DNA from 4 places in the Pseudomonas sp. GM24 genome. Region 3 is predicted to be linked to each of the others. Evidence: predicted binding sites of a transcription regulator. Region 3 holds the regulator's gene; each other region holds the start of a gene.

Region 1 (7,253 bases), on a different contig from region 3:
ATGCTCGGCAACTCGTCTACCGACACCGCAGCCTTGGCTTTGCCTTTGGCAGCCGGGGCCGGCGTATCGTCGCCACCATCGTCGTCAGCAACGTCTTCCGCTGCTGCTTCCAGACCTTCCTCGGCCTCGTCTTCGTCGCCTACTTCGAGGTCGTCGTTTTCCAGATCATCGTCGCTCATGTTCTACCTCATGACTTGCGAAAAGCAGATTAGTTATAGACCAGCTTTGGCAACTGTCGAAAGTCGCCGTTAAAAAATCAGTAACCATTGGTGACCAACGGTTTATGCCCCTTCACCGTGCAAGGTGGCGAGGACTTTTCGGGCACCGCCATGATCACGGTGCTCGCCCAGATAAACGCCTTGCCAGGTCCCCAGTGCCAGGCGACCTGCCGAAACCGGCAGACTGATCTGGCAGCCAAGCACGCTGGCCTTGAAGTGCGCCGGGAGGTCGTCCAGGCCTTCGTCGTTATGCTCATAGCCGTCTGTTCCTTGTGGGATCAGACGATTGAAAAATCGTTCGAAGTCGCGACGTACCGCCGGATCGGCGTTCTCGTTGATGGTCAACGACGCCGAGGTATGCTGCAGCCACAAATGCAACAGACCGACCCGACACTCCCTGAGTTCAGGCAGCCCCGCGAGTAACTCGTCCGTTACCAGATGAAAGCCCCGGGGCCGTGCCCGCAGGGTTATCAGAGTCTGTTGCCACATACAGTTCTCCGAACGTTCGGGGCGCATTCTAGCGCGCTCTGGGAAAAAACAAAGGCCCTAATAATCCTGCAATGATGTAAGCCATTGGCCGCAGAAAAACGCTCGTCGTAAACACGACCAAAGCCGTACGAAAAATCCTTTCAGCTGCTCTCTCTGCGACAAATTCCAGACAAAAAAATGCCCGGCGAACCGGGCAAATTTTTTAATGCGCGTACTTACAGGTTGTAGCCGCGTTCGTTGTGTTGTGCCAGATCGAGGCCAACCGACTCTTCTTCCTCGGTCACACGCAGACCCATGACGGCGTCCAGGACCTTGAGAATGATGAAGGTGACGATCGCGGTGTAGATCACCGTGAAGCCCACGCCTTTGACCTGAATCCACACTTGCGCACCGATATCGGTAACGGTGCCGAAGCCACCCAGAGCCGGAGCTGCGAACACACCGGTGAGGATCGCGCCGAGGATACCGCCGATACCGTGCACGCCGAACGCGTCCAGGGAATCGTCATAACCGAGTTTGCGTTTCAGGGTGGTGGCGCAGAAGAAGCACACCACGCCTGCGGCCAGACCGATCACCAGTGCACCCATCGGGCCCACGGTGCCGGCAGCCGGAGTAATCGCGACCAGACCGGCCACCACACCCGATGCGATACCCAGTGCGCTTGGCTTGCCGTGGGTGACCCACTCGGCAAACATCCAGCCCAGTGCCGCAGCAGCGGTAGCAATCTGAGTGACCAGCATCGCCATGCCGGCAGTGCCGTTGGCCGCTGCAGCGGAGCCGGCGTTGAAGCCGAACCAGCCGACCCACAGCATCGCCGCGCCCATCAGGGTGTAACCGAGGTTGTGCGGAGCCATCGGGGTGGTCGGGAAGCCTTTACGCTTGCCCAGCACCAGGCAGGCAATCAGACCGGCGACACCGGCGTTGATGTGCACCACGGTGCCGCCCGCGAAGTCGAGTACGCCCCAGTCCCACATCAGACCGCCGTTGCCGGACCAGACCATGTGCGCGATCGGTGCATAAACCAGGGTGAACCAGATGCCCATGAAGATCAGCATCGCGGAGAACTTCATCCGCTCAGCGAACGCACCGACGATCAGCGCCGGGGTGATGATCGCGAAGGTCATCTGGAAGGTGATGAACACCGCCTCAGGGAACAAAGCCGCTGGGCCGGTCAGGCTCGAAGGCGTGACACCGGCGAGGAACGCCTTGCCCATGCCGCCGAAGAACGAGTTGAAGTTGACGACGCCCTGCTCCATGCCGGTGGTGTCGAACGCAATGCTGTAGCCATAAATGACCCACAGGATGCTGATCAGACCGGTAATGGCGAAGCACTGCATCATCACGGAAAGAATGTTTTTCGAGCGAACCATGCCGCCGTAGAACAGCGCCAGGCCGGGGATGGTCATGAACAGCACGAGTGCCGTCGAGGTGAGCATCCAGGCAGTGTCGCCGGAATTGAGGACTGGGGCCGCCACTTCGTCTGCCGCCATTGCAAGGCTTGGCATTACGATGGACAACAGGGCTCCTAGCCCTGCGAATTTACGCAGAGTCATATTGTTTTCTCCTGGGGCGTTGGGGTTTGTGGCGGCGTTTAAATCGCGTCGGTATCGGTTTCGCCGGTACGGATGCGAATCGCCTGTTCCAGATTGACCACGAAGATCTTGCCGTCACCGATCTTGCCGGTGTTGGCCGCCTTGGTGATCGCCTCGATCACCCGATCCAGATCCTTGTCGTCGATGGCCACGTCGATTTTCACCTTGGGCAGAAAATCGACCACATATTCCGCGCCGCGATACAGCTCGGTGTGACCCTTCTGCCGGCCGAAGCCTTTGACTTCAGTAACGGTAATGCCCTGCACGCCGATTTCGGACAGCGACTCGCGCACGTCGTCCAACTTGAACGGCTTGATGATGGCAGTGACTAGCTTCATGAAACTCTCTCCCGAATTGGTGGACTTGCCCCAGGAAAACAAACCCGACTCAAGTCTAAGCGCAGTGCCTGGCTTTGTAACGCATCGTCGGCCTTACCTGCCCGACTGACGCCAGCTAACCGCTGCTGACGAAACTCCCCGCTCCGTCTGCCGCACTGCATTCGTCACAGCGACTGCATCAGTGCATGGGTCGAAGGTGACTAAGCAGAAACCTTGCCATCTCGCCAAAATCCCCTGATTTCAATCCCTTGGCCGCTGCCGCAAGGCATCCCGTGCAAAACGCCATCCGGATACGCACAACAACGGTGCGTCGCCATCCGTCCGCCTGCGCGAAAAGCGTGCATCCCTGACCACGAGATTGACTATAGACACTGCGTGATACACTGCCGGCCATTGTTTCCAGGACATCCACCATGCTCGCGCCCAAAGACTTCCTCGACGCCCTGAGCGGCACCGCCTCCCGCCTCTTCAGCGGCGACACCCCGCTGCCGAAAGCCGAAATCGAAAGCCAGTTCAAGATGCTGCTGCAGAGTGCCTTCAGCAAACTCGATCTGGTGAGCCGTGAAGAGTTTGATAGTCAGATGGTTGTGTTGGCGCGCACTCGTGCCCGCCTCGAAAGCCTTGAAGCGAAGGTGGCTGAGATGGAAGCGAAGCTGACACCTCCGGCTGAATAATCCACTCCCCCTGTAGGAGCTGCCGAAGGCTGCGATCTTTTGATCTCCAGCCCTTCAACCATCCCGGCAACGTCCTACAACCTGAATGACCGCCGTCCGATTGCGCCGAAAAGCCCAGGTTTCTAAGCTCACCCGATGCTGAATGTTCAGCAGCGGGTTTGGCGACCCGAACAGCTTAAGGCGCACGACAACCATGATGGCGGCTACATTTACCGCCACATCGTTTCATGGCGGTTGTGCGTGGGAGACCTTCGGGTCTGCCGGGTTCCTTTTGCTCCGGTTCGCCAACCCGCGTACAACTGCCACCCAATCGTTTGGCGACGATTGAGGGCAGCCCCTTAAGCAAGAGGAACTGCTCAATGAATCAAGAAGATACTTATCTGACCCCGCACATATTCACCCGCCACAAACTCCCCCTCCACGCCCTCCTCATCCAGAACCAACCCTGGTTCTGCGCCCGAGACCTGAGTCGCCTGCTGCACATCTACCTCAACGAACGCATGCTGCGAAAACTCGACCCCGACCAATACCAAACCCGAAAAACCCTGATCCACAACCAGATCGAAAACACCCTGCTGATCAGCGAGTCCGGCATCTACGCTCTCCTCGTCTACCACTACTGCCCCGAATACCGAGCCCTGCGCGAATGGCTCACCCACCAGGTCATCCCCACCCTGCGCGACGCCCAACACCCCAGCACAAGCGAACGCCCACACCTCAGCTTGCTCAGTTGGCCGGACATGACATTGAGCTTGTTGCATTGGAATAACCAGCCGTGGATACGGTTGCAGGATGTGCCACACATGGTGACGGAGCGAGAACAGGCAAACCGCACGGTTGTGAACTCATGGTGGAGAAAGGCTCTACAATTGATCTGAATTTTTGCGCTGCAACCTCACCAACGGTCATTTCAGTGATACCACTGAAATGACCTGTTTTGTGTCTTCGTTATCTCCACCCCTCCTACTCCGAAATCCTCCACTCACAGAAGTAACGTCCTACAAAACGCGTCCCTCACGTCTGATTTCGCTGCCCCCTCTCTGCTGGCTATCTTCTGCGACCAGATCCAAACAGATGAAAACAATGAGAAGAAAAGGCAAAGCAACGGATCTTCGTAACCAGACATTCAGATCAAACTCGCGAAAGATCGCCTACAAACTCTTTCTAAAGAACATTGCCCCGAGAATCCCAAATATTGATGCAGCAGCGGTCAAGTTTGAGCCAATTACCCCTGCGGCGATAAAGCAATACTTTCTCTGGGAGGGGCCAACAATTTTCCCTTGGGATGACGTTGCAGACTGGAAAAGTAAAGATGCGAAAGGTCTGGATTTGGCGATATGGTACAAACAGATTCTTTGCGGCATGTGCTATGCGACCCCGCGCGCAAGCTCTATCTGCTTAAAGATTATTCTGTTGGAAGGGCATCCGGACAGGGCGCACCCGCTTCGCGGCAGGATCGCGCCGATTGCTCTGCTTGTCGCAGATCACTATGCGCGAGCGCTAGGATGCAAAGAAATCGAAATTCAGGATCCTGATCCGAATGTTGTTTTTTACTACCGGAAACTGGGGTTCGAATTCGACCACTCCAACCGGCTTGTCATTTCTGTGAACGGTCAATAACATCGAAATCAACAACCCAATCGCACGAGGTGCGTATGAGCCCAAAAAAGCGAAAGGCAAAGCTTCTTCAGATTGTTGAACTACATCTCGAAGCACTCCGGTTGGCTGGGGATATGTCAGCCAACCAACGGCGATTTATTGAAGTTGCTGTTACGTGTGGGCCAGAGCTTGAGCCAAGCGGCCCGCTGGCCGGTAGAAGATCCTGAGTCAAAAATAAAAAGGCGTCCATAGGACGCCTTTTTTGTGTTTGGAGGAGTAGTCGCAGCGATTCTTTAGCTCCTGGCTTTGCAACCATGGGTTCAGAATCCGACGAGCTGGCCCGTCGTCACTACTTCAGAGAAACCAGCTTTCTCTGCTGCCAAAAATGCGGGGGAGCTTTTACTGGTGCCCAGTCCCGACGAATGCGCAGTTGCAGTCCTCGAGCGGGAGGATCCGTCAATGCCGAGCGAGAGTCAACGCTCCAATTCAGGCAAGCACTGACAGCCCATCGGGTCTTGATACGTCTTGTAAACCTCTATTTCAGCACTGAAACCCGGCTCAACTACCCTTCAAAAACCCGCAGGAAGCGGCCCCCCGATTCAGCTCAAGGAACGACCATGTCCCTCTCCATCGTCCACAGTCGCGCCCAGATAGGCGTGGAAGCCCCCGCTGTCACCGTCGAAGTCCATCTGGCCAACGGTCTGCCGTCGCTGACCATGGTCGGGCTGCCCGAGGCGGCGGTGAAGGAGAGCAAGGATCGGGTGCGCAGCGCCATCATCAATTCCGGGCTGCAGTTTCCGGCGCGGCGGATCACCTTGAATCTGGCGCCGGCGGATCTGCCCAAGGATGGCGGGCGGTTTGATCTGGCGATTGCCTTGGGGATTCTGTCGGCGAGTGTGCAGGTGCCGTGTCTGACGCTGGATGATGTGGAATGTCTGGGTGAGTTGGCGTTGTCCGGCGCGGTACGAGCGGTGCGTGGGGTGTTGCCGGCCGCACTGGCGGCGCGCAAGGCGGGTCGTGCGTTGGTGGTGCCGCGGGCGAATGCCGAGGAGGCGTGTCTGGCTTCGGGGTTGAAGGTGTTTGCGGTGGATCATTTGCTGGAGGCGGTGGCGCATTTCAATGGGCATACGCCGGTTGAACCCTATGTCTCCGACGGGCTGATGCATGCCAGCAAGCCTTATCCCGACTTGAATGAAGTACAGGGGCAACTGGCGGCGAAACGAGCGTTGCTGATTGCCGCTGCGGGTGCGCACAACCTGTTGTTCAGCGGACCACCGGGGACGGGCAAGACGTTGCTGGCCAGCCGATTACCGGGGCTGTTGCCGCCGCTGGCCGAGAGTGAAGCACTGGAGGTCGCGGCGATTCAGTCAGTCGCCAGTGGCGCGCCGCTGACCCATTGGCCGCAGCGCCCCTTCCGTCAACCGCACCACTCGGCATCCGGGCCGGCTCTGGTCGGCGGCAGTTCGAAACCGCAACCCGGCGAGATTACGCTCGCCCACCATGGCGTGCTGTTTCTCGATGAGTTGCCGGAATTTGATCGCAAGGTGTTGGAGGTTTTACGCGAGCCTTTGGAGTCGGGTCATATCGTGATTTCCCGAGCCAAGGATCGCGTACGTTTTCCGGCACGCTTCCAGTTGGTGGCGGCGATGAATCCCTGCCCCTGTGGATATCTTGGCGAGCCCAGCGGCAAGTGCTCGTGTACACCGGACATGGTCCAGCGCTATCGCAACAAGCTATCGGGGCCGTTGCTCGATCGGATTGATCTGCACCTGACAGTGGCGCGGGAAGCGACGGCGTTGAACCCGCAGGTAAAGCCGGGAGAAGACAGCGCCAGCGCTGCGGCGTTGGTGGCCGAGGCTCGCGAACGACAGCAGAAGCGTCAGGGCTGTGCCAATGCGTTTCTCGATCTGCCGGGATTGAAGCGGCACTGCAAGTTATCCACAGCCGATGAGAAGTGGCTGGAATCAGCCTGTGAACGGCTGACGCTATCGCTACGCTCAGCGCATCGCCTACTCAAAGTCGCCCGGACACTGGCCGACCTTGAGCAAGTCGATGCAATCAAACGCGAACACTTGGCCGAGGCACTGCAATACCGGCCGGCAATTCCTTAATGCTCGGTCAGATCAACCAGCGGCGTCTGCCGCACTTCGGTGTCGCGCCCGGCCTGAATCTCGGTCACACGCTTCAAGGCGTTATCCACAGCGCCTTTGTCCGCAAGCAGGCTGTAGCTGATCTGGAACTGTTTGTGTTCTTTGGGTGCAATGGTCGGCACCAGATTCAGCGGACGCTGATAGCGGCGGTTGTAAGAAAAACTGGTGCCCGGCTCCAGCCCGGTGACATAGC
Region 2 (7,253 bases), on a different contig from region 3:
CAGGCAATGCGCACACCGTCATGAAAGCCTTCGACCTTGAACGGCTCGCCGGCCAGCAGGAAACGTTCGCCGTCACGCGGGATCATCTCGTCCAGCGCGATCGAAGCGCTGTCGCGGTCGACTTTGATCAGATAGCTCTGGAAGCGCTGGCTGCGCTCATGAAAGGTAATGATCAGCGGATCGTGGCTTTCTTGCAGCTGGCGCAGGTTGCTGGAGATTTCCAGTGGCGTGGTGAGCACCTTAGGGGGCTGCGGAGCATCATCCGCGCTGAGGGCGTTGGACACGGTTAATCAATCTCCAGACAAAATATGACGACTAGCCAGCATTTTGCCAGCATGTTCCGCGGGTTGATAGAGCTGGCGCATCAACGGCTCATGCCTGGCTGAGCGGACGCGGTATGGCGGGTTTGGCAAAGGTGCCACTGGCGTTATAAAGCGCTGGCGCTTCACCGCCGGTGAGGATCTTCAGCTGATTGGCCGTGGCGGCCTGCTGGATCTGAATGGACTGGCCATTCTTGACGTTGGCGGCCTGGCATTGAGCGATCAGATCGGTCAATGCATCGCCTTGCGTCAACAGCTGCTCGCCAATGCTCGACTGGCTGGCCAGTTGCACAAGGCCTGTACGATCAGTCGGCAGGTTGAGGCTGGCGAGGATTTCGCTGCGTTTGCGGCCATGCTGTTCAAGCAGAATGATCAATGCCTGTTTGTGCGCCAGAATTTCTTCCAGCAGTGGCATGTCGCGACCGTGCAACGCGAGAGATTCGGTTTGCAGCAACTCCAGCAATTGTTGAGCTGGAGCAAAGTCGTCGTTGATCAGTTGCAATAAATTAGTGTCGTGCATGGCTGGCCTTGGGTATTAAGCGTCCAAAAGCCTCGCGCCGGCAAAGGCCTAGCGCTGGGCTTCGAAGTTGAGCAGTTTGCTGGCTACACGGTTGCTGTCGACTTTATAGCTGCCATCGGCAATCGCGGCTTTCAACTCGGCCACACGGGCTTTGTCGACAGCAGGTTGATCGCGCAGCTTGTCAGTGACCTTCTGCAACTGTTGAGCCTCATTACTGAGGTGTACCGATTCCCCGCTTTTTGCGGTACTGGCCGTTTCGGCCTGGGTATTCAGCGGCGCGGAGGTGCCGGATTCGGCGGTTTCCTTGGCGTTGCTGGTACGTGTACTGCCCGTAAGTGACGAGGAGCTGTTCAAACGGCTGAAATCGATGACCATGATAAAAAACCTCTGGGAATTTGGACGCTTGCCATGTTTTCGGCCATCCCCTGGAAAACTTTAGGCACATTTACAATGAGCCTTGCATGCGCCGGCGCGTGTCCTGCTGCGGCACAGTTTAGGGAACAGCCGGGGCTAGCGCCAGTTTTCTACATCGCCACTTCCACTTGGCCCGGCGCGGTGACTTGCGCCTTGATGACCCGTTGCGAGTTGAGGTTTTTCACCCGGATCTGTTCTTTCAAACCGCCATTGGCCAGCGCTTCACCGGGCATGCGCACGGCGAGCGTGCCGCTGCGCGCAGTGATGACCACTTGATCGCCCTTGCGAATGACTTCGGCCTGTTCCAGATGAACCAGGGTAATGACCTGATCGGCTACCGTTGGTCGGGTCAATTTCTGCCCGATCGCTTCGTCTACCGAGGTCAGAAAGCCTTGGTTGATCGTGCTCACGTCGCGCTCTCGCAGGGTCACGTCCTGTGGCTCGATAATCCCTGCGCGTTTCAGCGGCCGCGTGGTGGTCACAATCTCGCGAAACAGGCGGACTTGAGCGGGCACGAACACGGTCCAGGGCGAGGCGCCCTCACAGCGGACCTTCACGGTAACCCGGCCCAAAGGACGTGCCGGGCTCTCCAGAGTCGCTGTCAATTCCTTGTCGCACATAGGCATGCGCATACGCGGGTCGAGCTGGTTTACTTCGATTTCATAGCGGCCTTCCGTTTGACTGGTAGCCAGATAGTCTTCTACGGTGAATTCAAGAAAGCCCTGAGTGACGCCGATAAGCATGTCAGGCAAGGTAACCGCATCAGCAATGGCAGGGCTGCCAGCAAAAGAGCAGCAAATGGCGCACGCGACACAAAGCCCTCTGCGAAGAGGTGATGTCAGGCGTCGGAAAAATGTCGTTTGAGCGTTCATACGAGTTAAAAAGCAAGCGCCGTGCCGTTTAGCAATGAATGTGCGTCGCAACAACACTTGGCGTTGGTGTAGGAGTCTGGGGCATGGCTGGTGTAATGGATTCGGTGAACCAGCGCACGCAACTGGTAGGGCAGAATCGCCTGGAGCTGTTGTTGTTCCGTCTCGACGGTCAGCAGCTCTATGGAATCAACGTGTTCAAGGTGCGGGAAGTGTTGCAGTGCCCGTCGCTGACGTTGATGCCCAAGTCCAGTCCTGTCGTGTGCGGGGTGGCAAATATCCGGGGGGCGACCATTCCGATCCTTGATCTGGCAATGGCCACCGGTTCCGGAGCGTTGAAAGACAAGAACAACCCGTTCGTGATCATCACGGAGTACAACACCAAGACCCAGGGTTTCCTGGTCCGCTCGGTGGAGCGCATCGTCAACATGAACTGGGAAGAGATTCATCCACCACCCAAGGGCACGGGTCGCGATCATTACTTGACCGCTGTGACTCGGGTGGACAATCAGTTAGTCGAAATCATCGACGTCGAGAAAGTGCTGGCGGAAGTTGCGCCGACACCGGAAGCGATTTCGGTGGGCGTGGTCGATGTCGAGACCCAGACCAAAGCACTGTCGTTGCGTGTCTTGACGGTCGATGACTCATCGGTGGCGCGGAAGCAGGTCACGCGTTGTCTACAGACGATCGGTGTCGAAGTGGTGGCGCTGAACGACGGCAAGCAGGCGCTGGATTACCTGCGCAAGCTGGTCGATGAGGGCAAGAAGCCGGAAGAAGAGTTCCTGATGATGATTTCCGACATCGAGATGCCGGAGATGGACGGGTACACCCTGACGGCGGAAATCCGCGGCGACGCACGCATGCAAAAGCTTCATATCATCCTGCATACTTCGTTGTCGGGGGTATTCAATCAGGCGATGGTCAAGAAAGTCGGTGCCGATGACTTTTTGGCCAAATTCCGTCCTGATGACCTCGCATCCCGGGTAGTCGACCGGATCAAAGCAGCAGATATCAGCTAGGGGCGTTTTGTCCCTGGCGGTCAACACGATTTAAGAGGCGGCATCATTGTCTACGGGTAATTTGGATTTCGAACAGTTCCGGGTCTTCCTGGAAAAAGCCTGTGGCATTCTGCTCGGTGAAAACAAGCAGTACCTGGTCTCGAGCCGTCTCAACAAACTGATGGAGCAGCAAGGCATCAAATCCCTGGGTGAGCTGGTTCAGCGCATCCAGACCCAGCCGCGCAGCGGTTTGCGCGAGCAAGTGGTCGATGCCATGACGACCAACGAAACCCTGTGGTTTCGTGACACCTATCCGTTTGAAGTCTTGAAGAACAAGGTGCTGCCTGAAGCAATCAAGGCCAGCCCCAACCAGCGTCTGCGGATCTGGTCGGCAGCGTGCTCGTCGGGTCAGGAACCGTACTCGCTGTCGATGTCGATCGACGAGTTCGAGCGGTCCAACCTTGGCCAGTTGAAGATGGGCGTGCAGATTGTTGCGACCGACCTGTCCGGCCTCATGCTGACCAACTGCAAGACTGGCGAGTACGACAGCCTGGCCATCGGTCGCGGTTTGTCGCCGGAACGTCTGCAGCGTTACTTCGACCCGAAAGGGCCGGGGCGCTGGGTAATCAAGGCGCCGATCAAGAACCGCGTGGAGTTCCGCTCGTTCAACCTGCTCGACAGCTATGCCGCGCTGGGCAAGTTCGACATCGTGTTCTGCCGCAACGTGTTGATCTACTTCTCTGCCGAAGTGAAGAAAGACATTCTGTTGCGCATTCACAGCACGTTGAAGCCGGGTGGTTATCTGTTCCTTGGCGCTTCCGAAGCGCTGAACGGTTTGCCGGACCATTACCAGATGGTGCAGTGCAGCCCGGGGATTATTTACCAGGCGAAGTGAAGCATGCGGAAAAAAGGGAGCCCTCAAGGGCTCCTTTTTTTTGCCGCATGCTTCACGTAGGAGCTGCCGAAGGCTGCGATCTTTTGATTTTGTTTTTTAAGAACAAGATCAAAAGATCGTCCGATCGCAGCCCGAACCTTCGGCAGCTCCTACAGGGGGAGGTGTTAACAGGAAGAAGCGGCAGAAAAGCGGCATCCGGCGGAAACCGGTTGCCGCTTTTCTGGCATTGCCGCTTTGCCGACTCCCGGCAAAGCCCCGGTTTATGTGGGTTTTGTGGTTTGGCACGGCGCTTGCTAAAGCTCAGTTACGAAAAACCGGTCACCTGAAGGTTCCCGACATGAGCATCAGCTTCGATAAAGCGCTCGGCATTCACGAAAAGGCATTGGGCTTCCGCGCCCAGCGTGCCGAAGTGCTGGCCAACAACATCGCCAACGCCGATACCCCGAACTACAAGGCGCGGGATCTGGACTTCTCCAAAGTGCTTGAAGCACAGACCCAGAAAAATGCGAACGGCACCATCGCCCTGAACATGACCAACAGCCGTCACATCGAAGCTGAAGGCCTGGGCAACGGCGACGAATCGCTGATGTATCGCACGCCGATGCAACCGTCGATCGACCAGAACACCGTGGACGCCCAACTGGAACAGTCGAACTACGCGGAAAACGCCGTCGGCTTCCAGGCCAGCTTCACCCTGCTCAACAGCAAATTCAAAGGGCTGGTGTCAGCCCTGCGCGGAGAGTAATCCATGTCCCTGTCCAGCGTTTTCAACATTGCCGGCAGCGGCATGAGCGCACAGACCACGCGTCTGAACACCGTGGCCTCGAACATCGCCAACGCCGAAACCGTCTCGTCGAGCATCGATCAGACCTATCGCGCCCGTCACCCGGTGTTCGCCACCATGTTTCAGGGCGGCCAGAACAGCGGCAGCAATTCGCTGTTCCAGAGCCAGGACGCGGCTGGTCAAGGCGTGCAGGTACTCGGCGTGGTGGAAGACCAGAGCAACCTCGAAGCGCGCTACGAGCCGAATCATCCGGCAGCCGACGCCAAAGGCTACGTCTACTACCCGAACGTCAACGTGGTGGAAGAAATGGCTGACATGATTTCCGCGAGCCGGTCCTTCCAGACCAACGCCGAAATGATGAACACCGCCAAAACCATGATGCAGAAAGTACTGACCCTCGGTCAGTAATAAGGGGCGACGGCCATGAGTGTTTCCGATACCACCAGCAGCTTGAGCATGAATGACATCCTGGCGAACTCGTCGAAAAAGACCAGTTCGACCACCGGTGGCATTGCTTCGGCCACTAACAGCGCCACCGGCGGCCAGGCCCTGGGCAAGGACGCGTTCCTGCAATTGCTGGTCACCCAGCTGAAAAACCAGAACCCGCTCGATCCGCAGGACAACAGCGCATTTGTTGCGCAGTTGGCGCAGTTCAGCAGCCTGGAAGGCATCACCACGCTGAACAGCACGGTCAGTTCGCTGGCCGGCAACTACAACTCCTCGCAAGCGTTGCAGGCTTCGTCGCTGGTGGGTCGCAATGTGATCGTGCAGACCAACTCGGTTCAGCTCGACGATCCGAGCAAAGGCATGACCGGTTCGGTCACCGTTCCGTCGTCGATTGCCGGCGGCACCGTGAGCATCACCGACAGCAGCGGCGCGGTGGTTCGCACCATCGATCTGGGCAGTCGCGCCGCAGGCGCCGCGAGCTTCACCTGGGACGGCAAGGACAAGGACGGCAATCTGGTCAAGACCGGTACCTATACCGTCAAGGCCAACGCATCGATCAATGGCACCTCGACCGATATGGCGACGTACCTGCCGGCCACCGTCACCAGCGTGACGATCAGCCAGACCGGCGGCGAACTGATGCTCAACCTGTCCGGCAAGGGCACCGTTGCCCTGTCCAAAGTACAAACCATTGGTATATAGAGCCGACTAACCGGCACAAAGGAGTGGAATATGTCTTTCAATATCGGCCTTAGCGGTCTCTATGCAGCCAACAAACAACTGGACGTGACCGGCAACAACATCGCCAACGTCGCGACCGCCGGTTTCAAATCGTCCCGTGCAGAATTCGAAGACGTCTACTCGGCCACTCGCCTGGGCAGCGGCAGCAAAGTGATCGGCAACGGCGTGCGCCTGGCCAACGTTTCCCAGCAGTTCACCCAGGGTGACATCAACAACACCGGTAACGTGCTGGACATGGGCATCAACGGTTCGGGCTTCTTCACCATGAGCAACAACGGCTCGGTGTCCTACACCCGTGCCGGTACGTTCAAGGTCGACAACGCCGGTTACATCACCAACACCGACTACACCTCGCGCCTGCAGGGTTACGGTGTGGACGCCAACGGCAAGATCATCAACGGTGTATTGACCGACCTGAAGATTGATACCTCGAACCTGGCGCCGAAATCGACTTCGTTGGTAACGTCAAGCATCAACTTGAACTCGACTGCGTCGGTGATCGTTGATACCGGCACCAACGCCGTCAAGTTCGACCCAAGCAAGCTTGAGACGTACACGAAGAGCTTCAGCACTCCGATCTACGACTCGCAGGGCAACTCGCACGTCATGGATCAGTACATGGTGAAAACCGGCCAAAACACTTGGAAGGTTTACACCCTGGTGGACGGGCGTAACCCGGATGCGACCGGTAGCAATCCACTCACGACGCCTCCAACTGCTTCGACACTGACGTTTGACAGTTCGGGCAATCTGACGCAGGTCAGCACGCCTAACCCGGCGGATCCGGCCAATCCGATCATCAGCAGCGACTTGAAGCTGGCCAATTGGAAGCCGGGCAACGTGGTCAACGGTAACTTTGTACCTAACGGCGCAGCAGCCAACACGGCTGGCGTGACCATCTCCATGTCCAAGACCACTCAGTACAACGCTGACACCGCGCGTTCGATTCCGACTCAGGACGGTTACGCCACTGGCCAGATCACCAACCTGACCATCGACGGCACCGGTACTTTGTTTGCCAACTTCAGCAACAACCAGAGCAAGGCCATCGGCCAGGTCGCGCTGGCCAGTTTCACCAACGAACAAGGCCTGCAGGCTATCGGTGGCACCAGCTGGAAAGAGACGTTCGCTTCGGGTATCCCGGGCTACGACGCACCGGAAACCGGTACCTTGGGTTCGATCGCTTCCAACTCGCTGGAAGAGTCGAACGTAAACCTGACCAACGAGCTGGTAGACCTGATCAAAGGCCAGAGCAACTATCAGGC
Region 3 (7,253 bases):
AAGGTATGGCCGTCGGCGTTTCCGCCGGCGGCGGCATGCCGGATGCGGACAGTCTGGCCATGGGCATCGCTTTGCAGGATGTACCGGAAGGTCTGGTGATTGCCTTGGTGCTGGCCGGGGCGGGGATGTCGCGGATCAAGGCGTTCCTGATCGGCGCGGCGTCTGGTCTGGTTGAACCGGTGTTTGCACTGTTGTGTGCCTGGCTGGTCAGTCTGGCGCAGGTGTTGTTGCCGTTAGGTCTGGCGCTCGCGGCAGGGGCGATGTTGCTGGTAGTGACCCACGAAGTGATTCCCGAGTCGCGACGCAATGGTCATGACAAGCTGGCCAGTCTTGGTTTGCTGATCGGGTTTTGTCTGATGATGGTGATGGATACGGCGTTGGGTTGAAGCAGAGCAAAAGATCGCAGGCTGCGGCAGTTCCTGCAGGGAACGCATTCCAGTGTAGGAGCTGCCGCAGGCTGCGATCTTTTGACTTTGGCTGTCAGCCGCCTTCGTCGAAGTAGTTGTTGATCAACGCCACCAGCGCATCCAGGGCTTCCTGTTCCTGATGCCCTTCAGTACTCAGATAGATTTTGGTGCCCTTGCCAGCCGCCAGCATCATCATCGCCATGATGCTTTTGCCATCAATCGTGGTCTCTGGTGTACGACCCACTCTGATCGTGCAATCCGGATACTGCCCGGCCACTCCAACAAACTTGGCCGATGCGCGGGCATGCAGGCCCAGCTTGTTGATGATTTCGATTTCCAGAGCAGGCATCGCGGTGTGAATCCTTTAAGTGAGGTCGCGGTGGCGAACCTGGACGTTCTTCAGGGTTTTCTGCAGGGCCTGACCCAGGCGTTCGGTCAGGTAGACGGAGCGGTGATGCCCGCCGGTGCAGCCAATGGCAATGGTGACGTAGGCGCGGTTGCTCGCAGCGAAGCGCGGCAGCCACTTGTGCAGGTAAGTGAAAATGTCCTGGAACATTTCTTCGACCTCTGGCTGCGCCGCAAGGTACTCAGCCACCGGCGCATCGAGACCTGATTGCGCGCGCAGTTCCGGCTTCCAGTACGGATTGGGCAGGCAGCGCACATCGAATACCAGATCCGCGTCGACCGGCATGCCGCGCTTGAAGCCGAAGGACTCGACCAGAAATGCGGTCCCCGGCTCCGGCTGGTTCAGCAGGCGCAGCTTGATGCTGTCGCGCAGCTGATACAGGTTCAGATTGGTGGTGTTGATCTTCAGGTCCGCGAGGTCGGCAATCGGGCCGAGCAGGGCGGTTTCATCCTGGATCGCCTCGGCCAGCGAGCGGTTGGCGTTGCTCAGTGGATGGCGACGGCGAGTCTCGGAGAAACGCTTGAGCAGGGTTTCTTCGTCGGCGTCCAGATACAGAACGTCGCACTGGATGTGCTTTCCCCGGACATCTTCAAGCAGCTCCGGAAAGCGCGTCAGGTGGCTCGGCAGGTTGCGCGCATCGATGGACACGGCCACCAGCGGTTGCGCCAGCTCAGTGTGAATCAGCGCGCGTTCGGCCAGTTCCGGCAGCAAGCCTGCAGGAAGGTTGTCGATGCAGTAATAGCCGTTGTCCTCAAGGACATCCAGAGCCGTACTTTTACCCGAGCCGGAACGGCCGCTGACGATGATCAAGCGCATGATTAATGCCCGTTCTGCTCGTCCAGGACAACCTGATACAAGGCTTCGTTGCTCGCGGCGCTACGCAGTTTATCGCGCACGTCCTTGCGGTCGAGCATGCTGGCGATCTGACGCAGCAACTCCAGGTGCGCATCGGTGGCGGCTTCCGGGACCAGCAGTACGAACAGCAGGTCAACCGGAGCGCCATCAATGGCGTCGAAATCGATTGGCGTATCAAGGTGCATCAAGGCGCTGATAGGCGACTGGCAACCCTTGAGACGGCAGTGAGGAATGGCGATGCCGTTACCAAAACCGGTGGAGCCGAGTTTTTCACGGGCAATCAACGCCTCGAAGACATCTTGCATCTCCAGATCCGGCACTTCGCGGGCGATCAGGTTGGCAATTTGTTCGAGGGCTTTCTTTTTACTGCCGCCCGGCACGTTCACGAGGGAACGGCCGGGGGTCAGGATGGTTTCAAGTCGGATCATGGATTAGGGATGTTAACGACCGGTAGCGCCCTGAAGGAGGCTCTGGGTCTTTTCCTTATGCTTTTTGAGTTGGCGATCCAGCTTGTCGGTCAGTGAGTCGATCGCAGCATACATATCAGTATCTTCTGCGTTAGCGACCACTTCGCTGCCGGGTATATGCAAGGTGGCTTCAATTTTCTGCTTCAGCTTTTCGACGCACATCGTGACTTGCACGTTGGTGATCTTGTCGAAATGTCGCTCCAGTCGTTGGAGTTTTTCCTCGATGTAGGAACGCAGAGGTTGGGTCACTTCCAGTTGGTGTCCACTGATGTTGACTTGCATACAGCTTCTCCTTCGTTGCCAGTGCATAAAGCGGCAGGCCGAAAAGCCTGCCACTGGAACGCTGTAACGTGGCTTACATCAACCGCTTGCGTTCGCTCGAAGGCGCGATCCCGAGGGATTCGCGGTACTTGGCGACGGTGCGGCGAGCCACCTGAATGCCTTGTGCCTCCAGTAAACCAGCGATCTTGCTGTCACTCAACGGCTTTTTCTGATTTTCCGCTGCAACCAGTTTTTTGATGATCGCGCGGATCGCTGTGGACGAGCATTCGCCGCCTTCGGAGGTGCTGACGTGGCTGGAGAAAAAGTATTTCAACTCATAAATACCGCGCGGGGTATGCATGAATTTCTGTGTGGTCACCCGTGAAATCGTTGATTCGTGCATGCCGACCGCTTCGGCGATGTCATGCAGGACCAGCGGCTTCATGGCTTCGTCGCCGTACTCCAGAAAACCGCGCTGATGCTCGACGATCTGGGTGGCAACTTTCATCAGGGTTTCGTTGCGGCTCTGCAGGCTCTTGATGAACCAGCGGGCTTCCTGCAACTGATTGCGCATGAAGGTGTTGTCGGCGCTGGTGTCGGCGCGACGCACGAAACCGGCGTACTGGGCATTGACGCGCAGGCGTGGCACCGACTCCTGATTGAGCTCGACCAGCCAGCGCTCGTTGTCCTTGCGCACGATAACGTCAGGGACAACATATTCGGCTTCAGTCGACTCGATTTGCGAGCCTGGGCGCGGATTCAGGCTCTGCACCAGTTCGATGACCTGACGCAGTTCGTCTTCCTTGAGCTTCATGCGACGCATCAACTGGCTGTAGTCGCGGCCGCCGAGCAGGTCGATGTAATCGCTGACCAGACGCTTGGCTTCAGCCAGCCAAGGCGTCTTGGCTGGCAGCTGGCGCAATTGCAGCAGCAGGCATTCGCCGAGGTTGCGGGCGCCGATGCCGGCTGGTTCAAATTGTTGAATGCGGTGCAGGACGGCTTCGATTTCGTCCAGTTCGATGTCCAGTTCCGGATCGAACGCCTCGAGGATCTCTTCGAGGGTTTCATCCAGGTAGCCCTGATTGTTGATGCAATCGATCAGGGTGACGGCGATCAGGCGATCGGTGTCGGACATCGGTGCAAGGTTCAGTTGCCACAGCAGATGGCTTTGCAGGCTCTCGCCGACGGAGGTGCGTGTGGTGAAGTCCCACTCGTCATCGTCGCTGCTCGGCAGGCTGCTGGCACTGGTCTGGTAGACGTCTTCCCAGGCGGTGTCGACCGGAAGCTCGTTGGGGATGCGCTCGTTCCATTCGCCCTCCTCGAGGTTGTCCACCGTCGGGGCAGTTTCCTGATAGGACGGTTCCTGGATTTCGGTGGCGGGCTTCTGTTCGGCGTTGTCGGCCATGGGGTCGGAATTGTCGAAGTCGTCGCCTTCTTCCTGGCGTTCGAGCATCGGATTGGATTCCAGAGCCTCCTGGATTTCCTGTTGCAGATCCAGGGTCGACAATTGGAGCAGACGGATGGCCTGTTGCAGCTGCGGTGTCATCGTCAGCTGCTGGCCCATTCTCAAGACTAGCGATGGTTTCATGGCAGGGGCTTAACACCTTATTCGCCGGCGCTATGCGCCATCCACTACAGGGCGCCGAAGCGCCAAACTTAAGCAAATTATATGCCTGAAACTGAAGTGTTTGCCTAGAGCGCTGTAACAATTAAAGCGTATTAAATCCTGCTTGAATCGATACAGCGCCCGGGCGGCGCACCGGGCACTGTTGCGCTTACAGGCGGAACTCGTGGCCCAGATACACTTCCTTGACCAGATCGTTGGCCAGGATGGTTTCTGCATCGCCCTCGGCAATCAACTGACCGTCGTTGACGATGTAAGCAGTTTCGCAGATGTCCAGCGTCTCACGGACGTTGTGGTCGGTGATCAGTACACCAATGCCCTTGGCCTTGAGGTGGTGGATGATCTGCTTGATGTCGCCGACCGAAATCGGGTCGACACCGGCGAACGGTTCGTCGAGCAGGATGAATTTCGGTGCCGTTGCCAGCGCGCGAGCGATTTCCACACGGCGGCGTTCACCACCGGACAGGCTCATGCCGAGGTTGTCGCGGATGTGACTGATGTGGAATTCCTGCAGCAGGTTTTCCAGCTCTTTGCGACGGCCGGCCTTGTCGAGCTCCTGGCGGGTCTCGAGGATGGCCATGATGTTGTCGGCCACCGACAGTTTGCGGAAGATCGACGCTTCTTGCGGCAGATAGCCGATACCGGCCTTGGCACGACCGTGCATCGGCTGGTGGCTGACGTCCAGATCATCGATCAGCACGCGACCCTGATCGGCCTGTACCAGGCCGACGATCATGTAGAAGCAGGTCGTCTTGCCGGCGCCGTTCGGGCCGAGCAGGCCGACGATCTGGCCGCTGTCGATCGACAGGCTGACATCACGCACGACCTGGCGGCTTTTATAGGCCTTGGCCAGGTGCTGAGCTTTCAGAGTTGCCATTACTGGGTTTTCTCGTCGGTTTTCTTCTTCGGCTGGATCACCATGTCGATGCGCGGACGCGCCTCGGTGACCTTGCTGCCGGTAGCGCGACCGGCGCTGGCCAGTTTCTTCACGGTGTCATAGACGATTTTCTCGCCTTGCGTCGTGTTGTTGTCCTTATCGACAACCTTGGCCTTGTCGATCAGTACAACGCGGTTTTGCGCGGCGTGGTACTGGATCGTTACGCCCCAGCCCTGTACAGGCTTGGCATCACCTTGAGTCTGCAACTGTTCGAAGTAGGCGAGGTTGCCCACCGACGTCACGACATCGATATCGCCAGCCGGCGTACGGGTGATGGTCACCGTGTTGCCTTTAACGATCATCGAGCCTTGGGTGATGATCACATCACCTTTGTAGGTGGCGATGCCGTTCTTGTCATCCAGTTGGGCGTCGTCGGCCTGAATGCGGATAGGTTGCTGCTGATCGTTCGGCAGAGCCCAGGCGCTCACGCTTCCCAGTGCTGCGCCCAGACTGAGCAAAATAGGGAGGGTTTTAACGAGCCTCATACTGTCCTCTTACGTTCGATTGCAGGTGTATCCTGCTTTCCTTCAGGTACGCTTTCATTCCGACGCCAGTCGATACACCGCCAGCACCCTCGATTCTAACGGGTTGCTCGGTCTGCGCATATTCTTGCTGCGGGAACACGGTCATGCGGGTGCTGGTGATCAGAGTGCCGCGTTTTTTCTCATCGGTGCGCTGTACGCGTACCGAATCGATCAGTTCAACTTCGGTACCGCCCGAGTTCACTTCGCCGCGTTCGCTGGTCACGTGCCAAGGGAAGTCGGTGCCGCGATACATGTTCAGGTCCGGCTTTGTGACCAGGGTGACATCGGTAGCCTTGACGTGCTCGGCCTTGTCGGAGGTCATTTCATACTGCACTTTGCCGTCCGGCAGGTATTGCAGGGTGTGCGTGTTGGTTGCATACCAGTCGATAGGCGTTTCGACCGACGTCACCGGTGGCTTGTCGAGGAAGCGTTCCGGACTGATGTTCCAGTAGCCCACCGCGGCAAATATCGCCGCGATACAGCCGAACAGCAGGAAGTTGCGAAATTTTTTGCTAAACATGGTTTGGCTCACAGGTACGCGGCGTTGGCCGCATCGAGGCGGCCCTGGGCGCGCAGGATCAATTCGCAGAATTCGCGGGCGGCCCCTTCGCCACCACGGGCGCGGGTTACGCCATGGGCGTGTTCGCGGACGAAATCGGCGGCGTTGGCTACGGCCATGCCCAGACCAACACGGCGAATCACCGGCAGATCGGGCAGATCGTCACCGAGGTAAGCGACTTCTTCATAGCTTAGGCCCAGTTGCTCAAGCAGACCGTCGAGAACAACCAATTTGTCTTCGCGGCCCTGAAACAGGTGGGGAATCCCCAGGTTTTTCGCTCGACGTTCAACGACGGGTGTCTTGCGGCCGCTGATGATAGCGGTCTGCACGCCGGCGTTCATCAGCATTTTGATGCCTTGACCGTCGAGGGTGTTGAAGGTCTTGAACTCGCTGCCGTCTTCAAGGAAGTACAGGCGACCGTCGGTAAGAACGCCGTCGACGTCGAAAACCGCCAGTTTGATCGCTTTGCCGCGTTGCAGCAGATCGTTGCTCATTACATGACTCCTGCGCGCAGCAGATCGGAGAGGTTGAAGGCGCCGACCGGGCGATCTTCCTCGTCTACGACTACCAATGCGTTGATTCGGTGATCTTCCATGATTTTCAGGGCTTCGGCGGCCAGCATTTCCGGGCGGGCAGTCTTGCCGTGGGCCGTCATTACCTGGTCGATGGTGGCGCTGCGGATGTCGATGCTGCGATCCAGCGTGCGGCGCAAGTCGCCGTCGGTGAAGATCCCGGCGAGTTTACCGTCCGTTTCAAGGATAACGGTCATGCCCAGACCTTTACGGGTCATTTCCATCAATGCGTCTTTGAGCAGCGTGCCGCGTTGGACTTGCGGCAACTCTTGTCCGGCGTGCATGACGTTTTCCACTTTCAGCAGCAGGCGACGGCCGAGGGCGCCACCCGGGTGCGAGAAAGCGAAATCTTCGGCGGTGAAGCCGCGTGCTTCCAGCAGTGCCACGGCCAGCGCATCGCCCATGACCAGTGCTGCGGTCGTCGACGAGGTCGGTGCCAGGTTCAGCGGGCAGGCTTCGTGTTCGACGTGAACGTTGAGATTGACTTCGGCCGCCTTGGCCAGCGGCGATTGCGGGTTGCCGGTGACGCTGATCAACTGGATGCCCAGACGTTTGATCAATGGCAGCAAAGTCACGATTTCATTGGTCGAGCCGGAATTCGACAGGGCCAGGATCACGTCGTCGCGGGTGATCATGCCCAT
Region 4 (7,253 bases), on a different contig from region 3:
TGTTTTTCGCCAGAATGGTAATACCGCGCTCTTTTTCCTGGTCGTTGGAGTCCATCACGCGCTCGTCGTTGAGCTCGTTGCGTTCCAGGGTGCCGGATTGACGCAGGAGTTTGTCTACCAGGGTGGTTTTACCATGGTCAACGTGGGCGATGATGGCGATGTTGCGTAGATTTTCGATCACTTGTGTATCTCGATCAGAGGATTCGGTTTGCTGACAAGTCTTGGCAGCGATTAGCAGTAGTGTCCGGCATGGCCGTTACAGCTTGACGGCGGTGTCGGGGGGCCGGTGACGCAGGCCACAGGCAAACAGCCCCGGGCACTTAGCTCGGTCGATAAACGCGCACATTGGCATGCCCCTCACTGAGCAAATGGTGAGCATGCAGGCGACTCATCACGCCTTTGTCGCAATACAGCAGGTACTGGCGAGTCGGATCCAGCTCCTTGAAACGAGCGTTCACTGCGTAGAACGGCATCGTCTGTACTTCTACGCCAGCGAGTTCCAGCGGCTCATCCTCGGCGGCATCCGGGTGACGGATGTCGATCACGATCTGGCCGGCCAGTGCTTCGCTGACTTCTTCAATCTGTACGTCCTGGCCCAATTCGTCGATCACCCGATCGATCGGCACCAGTTTGGCGTTTTCGAGCGCACGCTCGAGGACTGCCATGTCGAATTCTTTCTCTTCGTGTTCAACACGACCGCGTTTGGCGGCGGTTTTCGGATTGACCGAAATGACCCCGCAGTATTCCGGCATGTGCCGGGCGAAATCGGCAGTGCCGATCTCGTTGGCCGTGTCGATGATGTCCTGCTTGTGCGCCACGATCAGCGGACGCAGGACCAGTTTGTCGGTCACGCAGTCGATCACCGACAGGTTCGGCAGCGTCTGGCTCGACACCTGGGAGATCGCCTCGCCGGTGACCAGCGCCTCGATCTGCAGGCGGTCGGCGATATTGGAGGCCGCGCGCAACATCATACGCTTCAATACGACGCCCATATGACTGTTATCGACTTTGCCGAGAATTTCGCCCAGCACTTCTTCGAACGGAACACTGACAAATAGCACGCGTTGCGAGCTGCCGTACTTCTTCCAGATGAAATGCGCGACTTCCATCACGCCCAATTCATGGGCACGCCCGCCCAGATTGAAGAAGCAGAAGTGCGTCATCAGGCCGCGGCGAATGATCTGGTAGGCCGCAACGGTCGAGTCAAAGCCGCCGGACATCAATACCAGCGTCTGCTCAAGGGCGCCGAGCGGGTAACCGCCGATACCGTTGTGCTGGCTGTGGATCACAAACAACCGTTTGTCGCGAACTTCGATGCGGACTTCGATTTCCGGCGCTTTCAGGTCGATCCCGGCGGCACCGCACTCACGGCGCAGCTTGCTGCCGACGTATTTTTCGACATCCATCGAGCTGAATGCGTGCTTGCCGGCACGCTTGCAACGCACCGAGAAAATCTTCCCGGCCAGTGCATCGCCGTAGTGCTGTTTGCACTTCTCGGTGATGTCGTCGAAGTCGCCCAGCGGGTACTCGTCGATCTGCAGAAAGTGCGCGATGCCCGGCATGCAGGTCAGGCGCTCGCCCATCTCTTTCAAGGCTTTGGGATCGGTAACGCGGGTTTCCAGTTCGAGATTGTCCCACACACCGTTCACCACCACGGCCGGGTCCAGGTCGCGGAGCACGGTGCGGATGTTCTTGGCCAACTGGCGGATGAATTTCGTCCGGACAGGTCGGCTTTTGATGGTGATCTCGGGGAAGACTTTTACGATTAGTTTCATGAAAACAGCGCGCGAACGGCCAGCCGAAAAAGGGGGGCGCGGATTATAGCGGAAATTGCTCAAGGTTTAACCAGTTAATGTGCAGAAGGTTTTGCATGCACCAAAACGGGTCATTTTCGATTTGTGGCGCTACATTAGGGGGCGAGATTTTCCGCATTCAGGCGCTTTGCACCTTTATAAGCGTGAATTTGGGGCAAAAAACCCATGCTGGGGCACTGGCATGCAATTTGCTCCCTTGTGAGGCAGGTTGCCTTGGCAGAGTATTCGCGCCGGCATCACCCAAATTCTAAGGGCATCCACTACTAAGCCCGAAGCCACCCGGAGGACATATGTCGAAGACGGTTCAACTCATCAAAGATCATGACGTCAAGTGGATTGATCTGCGCTTCACGGACACCAAAGGCACTCAGCACCACGTGACCATGCCGGCTCGCGATGCGCTGGATGAAGACTTCTTCGAAGTCGGCAAAATGTTCGACGGTTCCTCCATCGCTGGCTGGAAAGGCATCGAAGCCTCCGACATGATCCTGATGCCGGTTGACGAAACTGCCGTTCTCGACCCGTTCACCGAAGACGCCACCCTGATCCTGGTGTGCGACATCATCGAACCTTCGAGCATGCAAGGCTACGACCGCGACCCACGTGCGATCGCCAAGCGTGCCGAAGAACACCTGAAAGCCACCGGTATCGGTGACACCGTGTTCGCCGGTCCTGAGCCAGAATTCTTCATCTTTGACTCGGTGAAATTCAAGTCGGACATCTCCGGCTCGATGTTCAAGATCTACTCCGAGCAAGGTTCGTGGATGTCCGACCAGGACATCGAAGGCGGCAACAAGGGGCACCGTCCAGGCGTCAAAGGTGGCTACTTCCCGGTTCCGCCGTTCGACCACGACCACGAAATCCGTACCTCCATGTGCAACGCACTGGAAGAAATGGGCCTGACCGTCGAAGTTCACCACCACGAAGTGGCGACTGCCGGCCAGAACGAAATCGGCGTCAAGTTCAACACCCTGGTGAAGAAAGCCGACGAAACCCAAACCCTGAAGTACGTTGTGCACAACGTTGCTGACGCTTACGGTCGCACCGCGACCTTCATGCCGAAGCCACTGTACGGCGACAACGGTTCGGGCATGCACGTGCACATGTCGATCTGGAAAGACGGCAAGAACACCTTCGCCGGTGAAGGTTATGCCGGCCTGTCCGATACCGCTCTGTACTTCATCGGCGGCATCATCAAGCACGGTAAGGCCCTGAACGGCTTCACCAACCCGGCGACCAACTCCTACAAGCGTCTGGTACCAGGCTTCGAAGCTCCGGTGATGCTGGCCTACTCGGCTCGCAACCGTTCCGCTTCGATCCGTATTCCTTACGTGTCGAGCCCGAAAGCCCGCCGTATCGAAGCCCGCTTCCCGGATCCGGCTGCCAACCCTTACCTGGCCTTCGCAGCACTGCTGATGGCCGGTCTGGACGGTATCCAGAACAAGATCCACCCAGGCGACGCTGCTGACAAAAACCTGTACGACCTGCCGCCTGAAGAGGCGAAAGAGATCCCGCAAGTTTGCGGCAGCTTGAAAGAAGCCCTGGAAGAGCTGGACAAGGGCCGCGCGTTCCTGACCAAGGGCGGCGTATTCTCCGACGACTTCATCGACGCTTACATCGCGCTGAAATCGGAAGAAGAAATCAAGGTTCGCACCTTCGTACACCCACTGGAATATGAGCTGTACTACAGCTGCTGATCCGGTAGCGCCGCGTTTTTCGGCGTGACAAAAAGAGGCCTCCTTCGGGAGGCCTTTTTTATTGCCTGCCATTTATGACGTGATGCTGATCGTTCCCACGCTCCGCGTGGGAATGCAGCCCGTGACGCTCCGCGTCACTGGACGCGGAGCGTCCCTTGAGGCGTACCCACGCAGAGCGTGGGAACGATCAATTGTGGTGTATGAATGATCTCTGGATGTGTGCAGGGTTGGGCCAACCGCCACACCTGTCCTATGCTGCACCCCATCGCTTTCAATCCCGGTCGATTTCATGGGTCGCACCTTTCTCTACATTCTATTGCTGATGATCGCCCTGCCCGCCGCCGCGCAGATCTACAAATACACCGATGCCAACGGCCACACGGTGTACAGCGATCACTCGCCGGACGGCGTGCAGGCACAACCGGTGGAATTGCCGCCGCTCAATCGGGTCGAGCCTCAGGCGCCCAGCGCACCACCCGCGCCCGAAACCGACAACCGTGAACCTGCGCCCAACGCCTATGACATTCTTGAACTCGCCGGACTGCCCACCGAAGAAGCATTGCGCGCCAACAACGGCACCTTCACCGTCAATGTGCTGATCAAGCCGCGCCTTCGACCGCCCCATCAATTAAGGCTGGTATTGGACGATGAGCCTTACGGTCAGCCGAGCAACGTGCCAATCCTGCAACTGGTAAACGTAGATCGCGGCGAACATCGTTTAGCGGTGCAGGTGATTGACGGGCAAACGGTCATCCAGCAGAGCCCGCCAGTACCTCTCAGCGTACAGCGGGTACACAAGCCATGATCCGCGCAAGCTTGTTCGTCGTGCTGGCGCTGCTGATGCTGCAAGCCTCAGCAGAGGTCTTCACCTATACCGATGCTCAGGGCAATCGTGTCTACACCGACCAGCCCCGCAGCAACGCCAAGCGCGTACCGATCGCGACCAGCAATCGCATGTCGGCCAACCCCGGCGCCGCTGCGCCGATCACCACCGCAAAAAAATCCCCGGAACAACCACCGTTCCACTACGACATGCTGCGCATTCTGGTGCCCGAACCCGATGCCACAATTCGCAGCAGTGCCGGCGAGATCATCGTCAGCGTCACCAGCGAACCCGGCCTGCAACGCGGCCACCGTTATCGCCTGTTGCTGGATGGCCAAGCCACCGGCGAACCCGGTCTGAGTCCGGTGTTCCCGCTGAACAACATTGATCGTGGCAGCCATAACCTGTCCGTGGAAATACTCGATGCCGAGGGCCGCACCGTCGAACGCACCGCCAACCAGCCGTTCCACATGCTGCGCATCTCTCTCGCGCAGAAACGCCAGGTCAAACCCTGCGTCGCCGACGACTACGGCGTACGTCCGGAATGCCCGTTGAAAGACAAACCCGAAGAGCCGAAAAATCCCTTCCTGCGTTTCTTCTAACGCCGTTCAGCTTTGCGCACTATATTGGTGCAATAGATTGCACCGTACCCACAATCCAACCCATTTTGGTTCGAAACTTCCCGTTCGAGCTGGCACCCTGCCACTCAAACGAGCGTCAAACGCCTGTTTCAGGCGTTGAACGCTTCTTTTCAGAGCCTTGGTTTGGTTTTTGCATTTTCAGTTCACCGACGCTTGTTATTTGCGCACGCTCCGCCCCCAAAAGAGGCTCCGATGACTATTAGCGACGCAATCCACCGTTTGCTGCTCGACAACCTGACCACCGCCACCATCCTGCTCGACGCCGAATTGCGCCTCGAGTACATGAACCCGGCGGCGGAGATGCTGCTCGCCATCAGCGGGCAGCGTAGCCATGGGCAATTCATCAGCGAGCTGTTTACCGAATCCACCGAGGCGCTGAATTCGTTGCGCCAAGCGGTAGAGCAGGCGCACCCGTTTACCAAACGCGAAGCGATGCTCACCGCCCTCACCGGCCAGACCTTGACCGTGGATTACGCGGTGACGCCGATCCTCAGCAACGGCGCGACCATGCTCCTGCTGGAGGTTCATCCGCGTGACCGCTTGCTGCGGATCACCAAGGAAGAGGCGCAGCTGTCCAAGCAGGAAACCAGCAAGATGCTGGTGCGCGGTCTCGCCCATGAAATCAAGAATCCGCTCGGCGGTATCCGTGGCGCCGCGCAACTGCTGGCCCGCGAGCTGCCGGAAGACAGCCTGCGCGATTACACCAACGTGATCATTGAAGAGGCCGACCGCCTGCGCAATCTGGTCGACCGCATGCTCGGCTCGAACAAGCTGCCGTCGCTGGCCATGTGCAACGTCCACGAAGTGCTGGAGCGCGTTTGCCAACTGGTTGAAGCCGAAAGTCAGGGCTGCATCACCTTGGTGCGCGATTACGACCCAAGCATTCCCGACGTCTTGATCGACCGCGAGCAAATGATTCAGGCGGTGTTGAACATCGTGCGCAACGCGATGCAGGCGATCAGCAGCCAGAACGAGCTGCGCCTGGGCCGCATCAGCCTGCGCACCCGAACCATGCGCCAGTTCACCATCGGCCACGTCCGCCATCGTCTGGTGACCAAGATCGAGATCATCGACAACGGTCCGGGGATCCCGGCGGAACTTCAAGAAACCATTTTCTTTCCCATGGTCAGCGGTCGCCCGGACGGTACCGGGCTGGGCCTGGCCATTACCCAGAACATCATCAGCCAGCACCAGGGCCTGATCGAGTGTGACAGCCATCCAGGCCACACCACCTTCTCGATCTTTCTGCCACTGGAACAAGGAGCCACATCGACATGAGCCGTAGTGAAACCGTGTGGATCGTCGATGACGACCGTTCTATCCGTTGGGTGCTGGAAAAGGCCTTGCAGCAGGAAGGCATGACCACCCAGAGCTTCGACAGCGCCGATGGCGTGATGAGTCGCTTGGCCCGTCAGCAGCCGGACGTGATCATTTCCGACATTCGCATGCCCGGTGCCAGCGGTCTGGATCTGCTGGCGCGGATTCGCGAACAGCACCCACGGTTGCCGGTCATCATCATGACCGCTCACTCCGATCTGGACAGCGCTGTCGCCTCGTATCAGGGCGGCGCGTTCGAGTATCTGCCAAAGCCGTTCGACGTTGATGAGGCCGTGTCGCTGGTCAAGCGTGCCAATCAGCATGCGCAAGAACAGCAAGGCCTGGAAGTCGTGCCTGCTTTGACCCGCACCCCGGAAATCATCGGCGAAGCGCCGGCGATGCAGGAAGTGTTTCGCGCCATCGGTCGCTTGAGCCACTCCAACATCACCGTGCTGATCAATGGCGAATCCGGCACCGGCAAAGAACTGGTCGCCCACGCCCTGCACCGCCACAGCCCGCGCGCGGCCTCGCCGTTCATTGCGCTGAACATGGCGGCGATCCCCAAGGATCTGATGGAGTCCGAACTGTTCGGCCATGAAAAAGGCGCGTTCACCGGCGCGGCGAATTTGCGTCGCGGGCGTTTCGAACAGGCTGACGGCGGCACGCTGTTTCTTGATGAAATCGGCGACATGCCGGCGGATACCCAGACCCGTCTGCTGCGGGTTCTGGCGGATGGCGAGTTCTATCGCGTGGGCGGGCATGTGCCGGTCAAGGTCGACGTGCGCATCATCGCCGCGACACACCAGAATCTGGAAACCCTGGTACACGCCGGGAAATTCCGTGAGGACTTGTTCCATCGCCTCAACGTGATCCGTATCCACATCCCGCGCCTGTCGGACCGTCGTGAAGACATCCCGACCCTGGCCAAGCATTTTCTCAGCCGTGCCGCGCAGGAATTGGC

What was found. The regulator sigma-54, encoded in region 3, starts transcription at its own class of promoters, with help from an activator protein. The targets are predictions, from matches to a motif close to ANTGGCATNNANNTTGCTNT.
Region 1: glnK (P-II family nitrogen regulator) is a predicted target of sigma-54. The motif match lies at 2,839-2,858, and genes of this name have one in related genera.
Region 2: flgB (flagellar basal body rod protein FlgB) is a predicted target of sigma-54. The motif match lies at 4,294-4,313, and genes of this name have one in related genera.
Region 4: glnA (type I glutamate--ammonia ligase) is a predicted target of sigma-54. The motif match lies at 1,990-2,009, and genes of this name have one in related genera.

The regions. Positions count from the first base shown of each region.
Region 1 is NZ_AKJR01000116.1:280-7,532, forward strand. Features, by position in the region: gene sutA (transcriptional regulator SutA) at 1-179, opposite strand, end outside; gene PMI23_RS14725 (secondary thiamine-phosphate synthase enzyme YjbQ) at 282-707, opposite strand; gene PMI23_RS14730 (ammonium transporter) at 923-2,260, opposite strand; gene glnK (P-II family nitrogen regulator) at 2,299-2,637, opposite strand; gene PMI23_RS14740 (accessory factor UbiK family protein) at 3,051-3,311, shown strand; gene PMI23_RS14745 (BRO-N domain-containing protein) at 3,671-4,189, shown strand; gene PMI23_RS14750 (N-acetyltransferase) at 4,386-4,931, shown strand; gene PMI23_RS14755 (YifB family Mg chelatase-like AAA ATPase) at 5,528-7,021, shown strand; gene PMI23_RS14760 (aldose 1-epimerase family protein) at 7,018-7,253, opposite strand, start outside.
Region 2 is NZ_AKJR01000051.1:7,597-14,849, forward strand. Features, by position in the region: gene PMI23_RS08500 (flagellar brake protein) at 1-284, opposite strand, end outside; gene PMI23_RS08505 (flagella synthesis protein FlgN) at 373-840, opposite strand; gene flgM (flagellar biosynthesis anti-sigma factor FlgM) at 889-1,215, opposite strand; gene flgA (flagellar basal body P-ring formation chaperone FlgA) at 1,365-2,126, opposite strand; gene PMI23_RS08520 (chemotaxis protein CheV) at 2,210-3,142, shown strand; gene cheR (protein-glutamate O-methyltransferase CheR) at 3,189-4,016, shown strand; gene flgB (flagellar basal body rod protein FlgB) at 4,354-4,761, shown strand; gene flgC (flagellar basal body rod protein FlgC) at 4,765-5,208, shown strand; gene flgD (flagellar hook assembly protein FlgD) at 5,224-5,949, shown strand; gene flgE (flagellar hook protein FlgE) at 5,980-7,253, shown strand, end outside.
Region 3 is NZ_AKJR01000069.1:13,719-20,971, reverse strand. Features, by position in the region: gene PMI23_RS10775 (ZIP family metal transporter) at 1-386, shown strand, start outside; gene PMI23_RS10770 (HPr family phosphocarrier protein) at 481-756, opposite strand; gene rapZ (RNase adapter RapZ) at 772-1,629, opposite strand; gene ptsN (PTS IIA-like nitrogen regulatory protein PtsN) at 1,632-2,096, opposite strand; gene hpf (ribosome hibernation-promoting factor, HPF/YfiA family) at 2,109-2,417, opposite strand; gene PMI23_RS10750 (RNA polymerase factor sigma-54) at 2,491-3,984, opposite strand; gene lptB (LPS export ABC transporter ATP-binding protein) at 4,172-4,897, opposite strand; gene lptA (lipopolysaccharide transport periplasmic protein LptA) at 4,897-5,442, opposite strand; gene lptC (LPS export ABC transporter periplasmic protein LptC) at 5,429-6,001, opposite strand; gene PMI23_RS10730 (KdsC family phosphatase) at 6,010-6,534, opposite strand; gene PMI23_RS10725 (KpsF/GutQ family sugar-phosphate isomerase) at 6,534-7,253, opposite strand, start outside.
Region 4 is NZ_AKJR01000065.1:2,652-9,904, reverse strand. Features, by position in the region: gene typA (translational GTPase TypA) at 1-181, opposite strand, end outside; gene thiI (tRNA uracil 4-sulfurtransferase ThiI) at 321-1,775, opposite strand; gene glnA (type I glutamate--ammonia ligase) at 2,105-3,511, shown strand; gene PMI23_RS10330 (DUF4124 domain-containing protein) at 3,801-4,316, shown strand; gene PMI23_RS10325 (DUF4124 domain-containing protein) at 4,313-4,936, shown strand; gene glnL (nitrogen regulation protein NR(II)) at 5,168-6,253, shown strand; gene ntrC (nitrogen regulation protein NR(I)) at 6,250-7,253, shown strand, end outside.